DNA from 2 places in the Micromonospora sp. WMMD1128 genome. Region 1 is predicted to be linked to the other one. Evidence: riboswitches for the same ligand, from Rfam matches in the RefSeq annotation. Region 1 holds a riboswitch; the other holds the start of a gene.
What was found. A riboswitch is a leader RNA that binds a small molecule or an ion and turns the genes downstream of it on or off. The one in region 1 is predicted to bind cobalamin.
Positions count from the first base shown of each region.

Region 2: another riboswitch for cobalamin. It lies ahead of O7602_RS11735 (ribonucleoside-diphosphate reductase subunit alpha); the one in region 1 lies ahead of O7602_RS30495 (hypothetical protein).

Region 1 covers NZ_CP114902.1:6,718,088-6,723,536, forward strand. Annotated here, with positions in the region: gene O7602_RS30485 (hypothetical protein) at 1-632, opposite strand, end outside; gene O7602_RS30490 (cell wall anchor protein) at 629-2,095, opposite strand; gene O7602_RS30495 (hypothetical protein) at 2,230-2,775, opposite strand; cobalamin riboswitch at 2,874-3,012, opposite strand; gene O7602_RS30500 (DUF2470 domain-containing protein) at 3,139-3,870, shown strand; gene O7602_RS30505 (VTT domain-containing protein) at 3,925-4,611, opposite strand; gene O7602_RS30510 (phosphatase PAP2 family protein) at 4,648-5,187, opposite strand; gene O7602_RS30515 (HAMP domain-containing sensor histidine kinase) at 5,286-5,449, opposite strand, start outside.
Region 2 covers NZ_CP114902.1:2,568,846-2,574,294, reverse strand. Annotated here, with positions in the region: gene O7602_RS11740 (PepSY domain-containing protein) at 54-1,517, shown strand; cobalamin riboswitch at 1,642-1,853, shown strand; gene O7602_RS11735 (ribonucleoside-diphosphate reductase subunit alpha) at 1,976-4,321, shown strand; gene O7602_RS11730 (ribonucleotide-diphosphate reductase subunit beta) at 4,360-5,337, shown strand.

The DNA.
Region 1 (5,449 bases):
GGCCGACCGCCAGGTGGGGCGGCCCCGCGACCACCCTGCGCGGGCGGTGCGACAGGCCCACCACCGGCGGCCGGCGGCGTCGCGACCGGTCCACCACCGCCCGCGGCCGGCGGTGGCGCGGGCGGCGCCGGTGGCGCGGGTCGCTTCGGTACGACGTCGGGCCGGGGCGCGTCGTTGCTGCCGCGGTTGAGCGAGAACGACCAGCCCTCGAAGCTGCCGGCCGGCGGTCTGCGGTTGGCCACGCCCTTGTCGCTGTAGGTCCAGCCACCGCCGTTCGAGGCGTGCCAGTACGACCAGTAGGCGCTGGCCGGCGGCGTGTCGACGCACTTCTCCGCGGCTGCCGACGGCTTGCCCTCGATCCGGCAGATGAACCCCTCGCCCCAGCGCAGCGTGCCGGTGATCGGGAAACCGGCGTTCTTCAGGGCGGTGAGTCCGGTGGCCTGGTCGCCGTGGGCACAGCGGACCACCGTGCCGCCGCCGAGTTCGTTGAAGGCCACCACGACGGTGACCCCGGAGGCGTCCGGGCAGTAGCCGGCCGTGCCGGCGGCCTCCGCCCCCGCGGCCGGTGCGGCAAGGGTGCTCGCGGCGGTCAGGGCGAGGACGATCCCGGCTCGCGCGTACCGGGCCGTCATCTCGTCCGCCGCCGGCCGAGCACCATGAGCAGCACCCCACCACCGACCATCAGCACCGCGACCAGCACGTAGCCGGCGATCGCCGTGCCGGTGGTCGGCAGCCCAACCAGCCCCGGGGCGGGCGGTGCCGTGCTCGGAGCGGCGGTCGCCGCGGGTGGCGTGGTGGCCGACGGGGTCGCCGCCGGCGGGCTCGCGGTGTCGCCGGGGGTCGGGTCGACGGTGCCGGTCGAGGTCGGGGTCGGGTTGGCGGTGGCGCTCGTGGTCGGCGTCGGTGATCCGGTGGGGGAGGCGGTGGGCGAGGCCGTACCGGACGGGGTGGGGTCGGGCGACGGCGGCAGGTCGAGGCCGATCCGGCCCAGCGGCACCTGCGCGAGCCCGAGCAGGGCCTGGGCGGTGGCCCGGCGCCACTGGTCCCGGTCGATGTCCGCGATCCCGGCCGCGACGGCTGTCGTGAAACCCTCGGTGTGGTAGGCGACGGCACCCGCGTCGGCGGCTGCCTTTCCGCCGTTCGCGTCGGTGAGCTGCAACGCGGTCAGCGCGTCGGCGGCGCGGGCGGCCTCGGTGTCGCGTCCGGCGGCGGCCAGAGCCTGCCCGGCCAGTCCGGTGCTGTTGGAGTTCGCGCCGGTCGTCGGCCCCGACCCGCCGAAGGAACCGTCGGCGTGCTGCTGGGCCACCAGCCAGTCGGCGCCCCTGCGCGCCGCGCCGGCCGCCCCGGTGGCGCCGTCGTCGGCGGCGGTCAGCAGCGCCTGCACGGCCATCGCGGTGGAGTCGACGTCGAGGGTGGCGCCGGGTTGTTCGTCGCAGGACGGTGACGGCCCGTCCGCGGTGTCCGGGTAGAGCCGGAAGCCCCCCGCCGCGCACTGCTGCCGGACGAGGAAGTCGACGGTGTCCTGCGGGACGTCACCGCTGCGGGCCAGGCCCAGCACGGCGAAGGACTGGTCGAAGGTGTTGCTGGCGTCCGGGCCGCTGTCGGCGGTGACCCGGCTGGTGATCCGGCCCCGCTGGTCACCGGTGCCCGTCGGGGAGACCAGCGACAGGGTCTCGGCCCGCAGGTCGTACCCGCCGAAGTCGGTGGGGTCGGCGCCGGCGGCGGAGGCGGCGTAGAGCAGCTTCGCGGTGGCCCCGCCGTCGGTGAAGCCCTCGATGCCCCACTCGTCGTAGCTGTTGTAGGCGCGCACGTGCGCCGCGACCTGCGCCGTGGCGGCCTGGCGGGTCGGCGTGTCGACGCCGGTGGCGGACAACGCGACGACCCCGTCGATGGTCAGGCCCCAGTCCGGGCCGCCGAACGGTCCGGGCAGAATCCCGTCGGTGAACTCGCCACCGAGCCAGGTCGCGGCGTCCCGCGCGGCGGCGGCGTCGGCCGCGGCGGGAGCGGCCAGCACGGTCATGGGCGTGGTGAGCGCGGCGAGTGCCGCCGCGACGGTGGCGGCGAGGCCGGTGCCGAGTCGCCGGGGCCGGGACATGGGCATGAGGGACGCCTTTCGCAGAGCGGTCGGGGAGAACTCCGGAGAGCACCCGGGACGAGCGCCCGGCCGCCTTCCGACGCCGGGGCGGTGACCGGCACCCGGTGCGCTGCCGGTCACCGCGCCGGTGTGGATCAGGGAGCGGTGATGCCGGGCGCCGCGCCGGAACCGAACGCCCAGCCCTCGACGCTGCCCGGGGCGGGGTTGTAGCCGGCTGCCCCGGAGGAGCTGTAGGACCAGGCGCCGCCGGGCGACGCATGCCAGTACGACCAGTACGCGGTGGCCGGCGGGGTGTTGACGCACGGGTCCGTCGCGGCGGTCGGCTTGCCGTTGATGCGGCAGACGAACGCCAGCCCCCAGCGTTGGGTGCCGGTGACGGTGAACCCGGCGCCCTGCAACGCGGCCAGCCCGGTGGCCGGGTCGCCGAGCGCACAGCCCACCTGGACGCCGCCGCCGAGGGCGGCGTAGTCGACGACGACTGTGACGCCGGAGGTGCCGGTGCAGGCCGCCGCGTGCGCGGCCTGCGGCGCGGGCTCGACGGCGATCAGGGCGACGGCGGCCAGCGCGGCGGTCAGCAGACCGGCGAGCCGGGCCCGGACGGTGGACGGGCGGAGGGCGAGGGCGGCAAGTGTGCCGCGGAACAGGGCGAGCGGGGATTGCCGGCTCAGGCGAACGACCATCGGTAGCGCCTTTCCGGCCCGGCGGTCGTCAGAAACCCGGTCGCCCGGCGGTGCGCGGGGTCGACCGGGACTCCGACCCGTGGGCCACGACGGGTGGGGAGCGGATGCGCGCGTACGCCGGGTATTCGGGCTCACCGCCGGGTGTCTGCCACCTCGACGGCCTACCGTTGCGGGCCAGCGCCGGACTTCGACCGGACTTCCCCCGCACGGACGCGCGGTGTGTTCAGTTGTGGCCACAGTCTGTCCGCACCGGATTACCCATGTCAATCGTCCCTGCTCGGGGTGGTTGACGTCGACGACTCCGGTCCGATGGTCTAGCCTACCAGTTAGGTAAGGCTAACCTTTCTTGAGGAGGTCGGGACCATGCGCCCCAGCCCGGCGGAAATCGTGCGTACCCTCGTCGCGGGCTGGCTGCCCGCCCTTGTCCACCTGGCCCGACACGCCGGGCCGCACCAGGTCCGGCACGCCACCGACCCGGACGGCCGGGTGCTGCTGCTGGTGCCGATCGTCAGTGATCTCGCCGCGGCGCTGTCGCCGCCGGACGGGGGTGCCGACGTCGCCACCGTCCTCGACGTGCTCGACCTGCCGCCCGCCGCCGGCGCTCCCTCCCTCGGCCGGGCCTGGATCTCCGGCTGGGCGAAGCGGCTGGACGGGGACGAGGCGCGCCGGGCCGCCGTGGACTTCGCCGCCACCCAGCCGACCGGGGACCTGCTCGACGTGGGCCGCCGGTTCCGCCTGTACCGGTTCGAGGTGGCCGAGGTCCGATGGGAACACGCCGGCGGTGTCCGCCGGATCGACCCGGCGGCGTACGCGGAAGCCGAGCCCGACCCGCTGCACGCGGTCGAGGCGGAGTTGCTGGCCGACCTCGCCGACCACCACGCCGAGCAGGTCGCCGGCCACCTGCGCCAGCGGCTGAAGCTGTCCGGCGGCGAATCGCCCCGGGTGGTCCGCATCGACAGGTACGGGCTGCTCGTCGCGTACGGCCGGCCCGGCGCGACCCGGCGGATCCGGCTCGGCTTCGAGCGGCCCGTCGCCGGCGTCACCGAACTGTCCCGGCTGCTGCACCCGATGGTCTGCGCCCGGGCCGTCGCCTGACCCCCACCGGTTGATCGCCGGCCGGAGGTGCCGGCGGCGACCGCGGTGCGTCGTTCAGTCGGCGCCGGATGCGTCCGGAGCGGCCGTCGCGTCGACGGAGGCGGTTGCCGACCGATGGCGGGACCGCAGGAGTTGGATGCCGATGGGCAGGACGGAGATGAGCACGATGGCGATGAGGATGAGCTCGATGTGCGATGCGACGAAGCTGATCTGCCCGAGGAAGTAGCCGAGCACGGTCACGCCGGTTCCCCACAGGACCCCGCCGAGGACGCTGTAGGTGACGAAGGCGCGGTAGTGCATCCGGCTCACCCCGGCGATGACGGGGGTGAAGGTCCGCACGATCGGCACGAAGCGGGCCAGCACGATCGAGCGGGCGCCGTAGCGGGCGAAGAAGGCGTCGGCCCGGCGCACGTTCTCCTGCTTGAACAGGCGGGAGTTGGGGCGACGGAACAGGCTCGGGCCGACGCGCTTGCCGAACAGGTAGCCGGCCTGGTCGCCGATGACGGCGGCGACGGCGGCGAGCAGGCAGACGAGCCAGAGCGGTTGGTGCAGGTAGCGGCCGTCGGCGACGAGGAGTCCGGCGGTGAACAGCAGCGAGTCGCCGGGGAGGAACAATCCGATGAGCAACCCGGACTCGGCGAAGACGATCGCGAGGATCCCGATCAGCCCGAAGGTGGAGATCAGCCATTCCGGGTCGATCAGGCTGGGGCCCACGGCGAGTGTCGCCTGAGGCGTGGACATGGCATGACCTCCGGAACGAGGGGCGGGGGGTGGTGCTCAGGCGGTGGTGCCGAGGCGGCGGCCGGTACGGCGGTCGTAGGCGCGGCCGACGACGCCGATGGTGGCGACCGCTCCGGCGGCGATGAGTGCGCCGGCGAGGATGTCCCCGGGGTAGTGCACGCCGGTCCAGACCCGGGCGAAGCCGATGACGGCGGCGAGCACGCTCAGCGCCAGTCCCCATCGGCGGGACAGGAACGCCCCGACGGCGAACGCCACCGCGAACGCCGCCGTCGCGTGGTCGCTCGGCAGCGAGGGTCCGGCGGCGTGTGGGATCAGCTGGTGCACGGCATGGGCCTGGAAGGGCCGTACCTCGGTGCTGAACGCGGCAACGGCCTGCCCGACGGCGAAGGCCAGCCCGAGGGACGCGACGACGCGCACCAGGGCGGCGCGGCCGTACCGCAGGTGGGCCAGGACAGGTATGGCCGCGGTGGCGGCGAGGACGTAGATCAGCCACACCGCCGTCCATTCGAAGAAGTCGTCGACGAGGTCGCTGCGGCCGGCTGTGTCGTTGACGATCTGGAACAGGTGATAGTTCATCGCTCCCCCGTGACGGTGACGGCTCCGGCCCGTGCAGGCGCCTCCTGTCCAGGGTGCCGCCCGTCAGCTGAGAGGAGCCTGAAACCGCCGAGGTCGGTTCAGTGATCTTCGGAGTCGACGGCGTGGGGCAGACTGATCCGGACGGTCATGCCCGGTCCGGGCAGCACCTGTACGTGTCCGCCGTGCGCCGAGACGACCTCACGGGTGATGGCGAGGCCCAGCCCGCTGCCGCCGTCCGGGCGGGTGCGGCTGTCGTCGAGAC
Region 2 (5,449 bases), 2.7 Mb from region 1:
GGCAGCGGGCCGGCCCGTACCCCAATTCCTTTTTCCCGATCGGAGTTGCCCAGATGTCCGTGACCGAACTGCCCGGCGACCGCGCGCCGGACTCATCCACCACCCCGGCCGGTCCCGTCCGGCCGGCGCGCCGATCCGCGGCGGTGGCGCTGCTGACCCGCCTGCACTTCTACGCCGGCGTCCTGGTCGCGCCGTTCCTGCTGGTCGCCGCGCTCACCGGGCTGGCCTACACGCTCACCCCGCAGCTCGACGACGCGCTCTACGGCGACAAGCTCACCGTCTCGACCGTCGGCGGGCAGCCCCGGCCGCTCGCCGAGCAGATCGCCGCCGCCCGCGCCGCGCACCCCGACGGCACGCTCACCGAGGTGCAGCCCGGCGACGGCGACCGGACCACCCGCGTGGTCTTCGCCCGGGACGACCTCGGCGACCGGCAGCACACCGTCTACGTCGACCCGTACACCGCTCGGGTGTCCGGCGGGTTGACCACCTGGTTCGGTTCGACGCCGGCCACGACCTGGCTCGACGACCTGCACCGCAACCTGCACCTGGGCGCGGTCGGGCGGCACTACTCGGAGATCGCGGCGAGCTGGCTGTGGGTGCTGGCGCTCGGCGGCGTGGTGCTGTGGTGGCGCCGGCGCGCGGCGGGCCGGTCCCGGGCCCGGCACCTGCTCGTGCCCGACCTGTCCGCCGCCCGGGGCGTGCGCCGGACCCGGGGCTGGCACGCCACCACCGGTGTGTGGCTCGCCGTCGGCCTGCTTTTCCTCTCCGCCACCGGCCTGACCTGGTCCCGCTACGCCGGGGCGAACTTCGGCGCCGGGCTGGACGCGCTGCGGGCCCGTACCCCGGAGATCTCCACCGCGCTCGCCGGCGCGCCGCCGGCCACCGGCGGTGGCGAGCACCAGCACGGCGGGGCGGCCACCGCGACGGCGACGGACCCGGCGACGTACGACCGGGTGCTCGGCGGCGCCCGCGCCGCCGGCCTGTCCGGCCCGGTCGCGATCACCCCGCCCGGCGAGGCCGGCGCGGCGTGGACGGTCGCCCAGACCGACGACAGGTGGCCGGTCGGGTACGACCGGGTCGCGGTCGACCCGGCCACCGGGACGGTGACCGCGCGCAGTGACTTCGCCGACTGGCCGGTGCTGGCGAAGCTCAGCAAGCTCGGCATCCAGGCGCACATGGGCCGGCTGTTCGGGCCGGTGAACCAGATCCTGCTCGCCGCGCTCGCGCTCGGCCTGCTCTGCGTCGTCGTCTGGGGCTACCGGATGTGGTGGCAGCGCCGACCCACCCGCGCCGACCGCCGCGCGCCGCTTGGCGCGCCGCCGGCCCGCGGGGCGGTACGCGGGCTGCGCTGGTGGGCGCTGCTTGTCGGCGTGCCGGTCGTGGTGGCGCTCGGCTGGGCGCTGCCGTGGTTCGGTGGCCCGCTGCTCGGCTTCCTCATCATCGACGCCGTGGTCGGGTTGCGCCAACGTCGCCGCCGCCCGGCGGTCCCGGTCTCGCCCGCCCCGGCCGGCAGCTGACGCGCGCGCCGGGGTGTTAAGCGGGGGCCCCGCCTCCACCGAATGCGTTAAGCGGGGCCCCTTCCTTCGGGTTGACACGCCGGGGGGCGACATGTGGTGTTGCGTGCGGGCCTTCATCGCCATATATGGTGGTGCCGCAGCTGGTTCGGCCGCGCCTTCGGGGGTGGTCGAGGCAAGAGGGAACCCGGTGCGAGTCCGGGACTGCCCCGCAGCGGTAAGTGGGAACGACCGCCGTCATCAGCACTGGGCCACCGGCCTGGGAAGCGACGGCCAGTAGGCGACCGAACCCGGTCCGGCCCGCGAGTCCGAAGACCTGCCAGCGCGCCGCGCGCCACCGCGCGCGGCGGTCGAAGGTCGCGCGGGACGACCGACGCCAGCAGCCGGGCCGGCCGTCGTGCCGCGCCCGTTGGCGTTCTCCCGCCGTCCGAGGCCATCGCCAGTGACAGCGAGGAGAGGTCATGACGGTCGTGCGGGAGAGCCCTCCGGAGCAGCGCCGGTCGGCGATGCGGGTCCGCAAGCGGGACGGCGACACCGAGCCGGTCGACGTCAACCGGATCGTGCGGGCGGTCGAACGCTGGGTCGCCGACCTGGACCAGGTGGACCCGTTGCGGGTCGCCACCAGGACGATAAGCGGGCTGTACGACGGGGCGAGCACCGCCGAGCTGGACCGGTTGTCGATCCAGACCGCGGCCGAGCTGATCGGCGAGGAGCCACAGTACTCGAAACTGGCGGCCCGGCTGCTTGCCGCGTACGTGCACGAGGAGGTCCGCGGGCAGCAGGTGGCGACCTTCAGCCAGTCGATCGCGTACGGGCACGCCCTCGGGCTGGTCGGTGACGACACCGCCGCGTTCGTGGCCCGCCACGCCGGCGAGCTGGACGACGCCGTGGACCCCGCCGGCGACCTGCGCTTCGAATACTTCGGACTGCGCACGGTGGCGGACCGCTACCTGCTGCGGCACCCGGAGTCGCGGCTGGTGGTGGAGACACCGCAGTACTGGCTGCTGCGGGTGGCGTGCGGGCTGTCGCACACGCCGGCCGAGGCGGTCGGCTTCTACCGGCTGATGTCCGCGCTGGCCTACCTGCCCAGCTCCCCCACGCTGTTCAACTCCGGCACCCGGCACACCCAGATGTCGTCGTGCTTCCTGGTCGACTCGCCGCGCGACGAGCTGGACTCGATCTACGAGCGCTACCACCAGGTGGCGAAGCTGTCGAAGTTCTCCGGCGGCATCGGCATCTCCTGGTCGCGGGTACGCGGCCGGGGCGCGTTGATCCGGGGCACCAACGGGCGCTCCAACGGCATCGTGCCGTTCCTGAAGACGCTCGACGCCGGGGTCGCGGCGGTCAACCAGGGCGGCCGGCGCAAGGGCGCGGCCTGCGTCTACCTGGAACCGTGGCACCCGGACGTGGAGGAGTTCCTGGAGCTGCGGGACAACACCGGCGAGGAGTCCCGGCGGACGCACAACCTCAACCTGGCCAACTGGATCCCGGACGAGTTCATGCGCCGGGTCGAGGCCGACGAAGACTGGTCGCTGATCGACCCGTCCGACGCCCCGGAGCTGCCCGACCTGTACGGGGAGGCGTTCGACGCCGCGTACCGGGCGGCGGAGAAGAAGGCGGTCCGCACGGTGAAGGCCCGGGACCTGTACGGGCGGATGATGCGCACGCTCGCGCAGACCGGCAACGGCTGGATGACGTTCAAGGACGCGGCGAACCGGCTGTCCAACCAGACCGGCGAGCCGGGGAACGTGATCCACCTGTCCAACCTGTGCACCGAGATCCTGGAGGTCAACGACGACGCCGAGACGGCGGTGTGCAACCTCGGCTCGGTCAACCTCGGCGCGCACGTCACCGCCGACGGCGTCGACTGGGAGAAGCTGCGGGCCACGGTGCGCACGGCGGTGGTCTTCCTCGACCGGGTGATCGACATCAACTACTACCCGGCCGCGCAGGCGGCGGCGTCGAACCCGCGCTGGCGGCCGGTAGGGCTGGGGCTGATGGGTCTTCAGGACGCGTTCTTCACGCTGCGCCTGCCGTTCGACTCGGCGCGGGCGCGGGAGCTGTCCACCCGGGTGCAGGAGGAGATCTTCCTGACCGCGTTGGAGACGTCCGCCGGGCTGGCCGAGCGGTTCGGCCCGCACCCGGCGTACGACCGGACCCGGGCCGCGAAGGGCGACCTGCACCCGGACCTGTGGGGCGCGGAGCGGGCGCGGACCGCCCGCTGGACGGCGCTGCGCGAGCGGATCGCCGCGCACGGGCTGCGTAACTCGCTGCTGGTGGCGATCGCGCCGACCGCCACCATCGCCTCGATCGCCGGCTGCTACGAGTGCATCGAGCCGCAGGTGTCCAACCTGTTCAAACGCGAGACCATGTCCGGCGAGTTCCTCCAGGTCAACACATATCTGGTGCGGGAGCTGAAGGCACGCGGGCTCTGGACGCCGGAGATCCGGGACCGGATCAAGCGGGCGGAGGGCTCGGTGCAGGGCATCGACGAGTTGCCCGCCGAGGTGCGGGAGCTGTTCCGCACCGCGTGGGAGCTGCCGCAGCGGGCGCTCATCGACCTGGCCGCCGCGCGGGCGCCGTTCGTCGACCAGTCGCAGTCGCTGAACCTGTTCCTGAGCGCGCCGACGATCGGCAAGCTCTCCTCGATGTACCGGTACGCCTGGCAGGCCGGGCTGAAGACCACCTACTACCTGCGGTCACGTCCCGCGACCCGGATCCAGCAGGCCACGGTGCTGGCCCCGGTCGTGGACGCGGCGGCGGCCTGTTCCCTGGAGAACCCCGAGAGCTGCGAGGCCTGCCAGTGACGCACACCGAGACCCGGCCCCTGCTGCTCGACCCGGGCATGAACCTGACCCTGCGACCGATGCGCTACCCGCACTTCTTCGACCGCTACCGGGACGCCATCCGCAACACCTGGACCGTCGAGGAGGTGGACCTGCACGCCGACCTGGCCGACCTGGACCGGCTCTCGCCGGCCGAGCGGCACCTGGTGTCCCGGCTGGTGGCGTTCTTCGCCACCGGCGACACCATCGTCGCCAACAACCTGGTGCTCAACCTCTATCAGCACGTCAACTCCCCGGAGGGCCGGCTCTACCTGTCCCGGCAGCTGTTCGAGGAGGCGGTGCACGTCCAGTTCTACCTGAACCTGCTGGACACCTACGTGCCGGACGAGACCGAACGGTTCGCCGCGTTCGCGGCGGTGGAGAACATCCCGTCGATCGCCCGCAAGGCCGAGTTCTGCTTCCGGTGGATCGACTCCATCTTCGAGCTGCGGGAGCTGCGCACCCGGGCGGACCGGCGGGCGTTCCTGCTCAACCTCATCTGCTTCGCCGCCTGCATCGAGGGGCTGTTCTTCTACGGCGCGTTCGCCTACGTCTACTTCCTGCGTTCCCGGGGGCTGCTCAACGGGCTGGCGTCGGGCACCAACTGGGTGTTCCGCGACGAGTCGATGCACATGGCGTTCGCCTTCGACGTGGTGGACACGGTGCGCGCCGAGGAGCCGGACCTGTTCGACGACGAGATGGAGCGGCAGGTCCGGGACATGCTCGCCGAGGCGGTGGAGTGCGAGGCGCAGTTCGCCGAGGACCTCCTCGGCCAGGGCGTGTCCGGGATGTCGCCGACGGACATGCGCGCGTACCTGCAACACGTCGCCGACCGTCGGCTGGCCGCGCTGGGCATCGCGCCGATGTACGGCAGCGGCAACCCGTTCGCGTTCATGGAGTTGCAGGACGTGCAGGAGCTGTCGAACTTCTTCGAGCGGCGGGTGTCGGCGTACCAGGTCGGGGTGACCGGCAGCGTCACCTTCGACGACGACTTCTGACCGTCGTCGGTCGTCCCGGCCGCGCCCGCGGCGGCCGGGACGACCGACCGCACACCGCCGCCGGGTCCGCAGTCCGGCCGGCGACATCCCCGGTACGCGCATGCGCGTATCG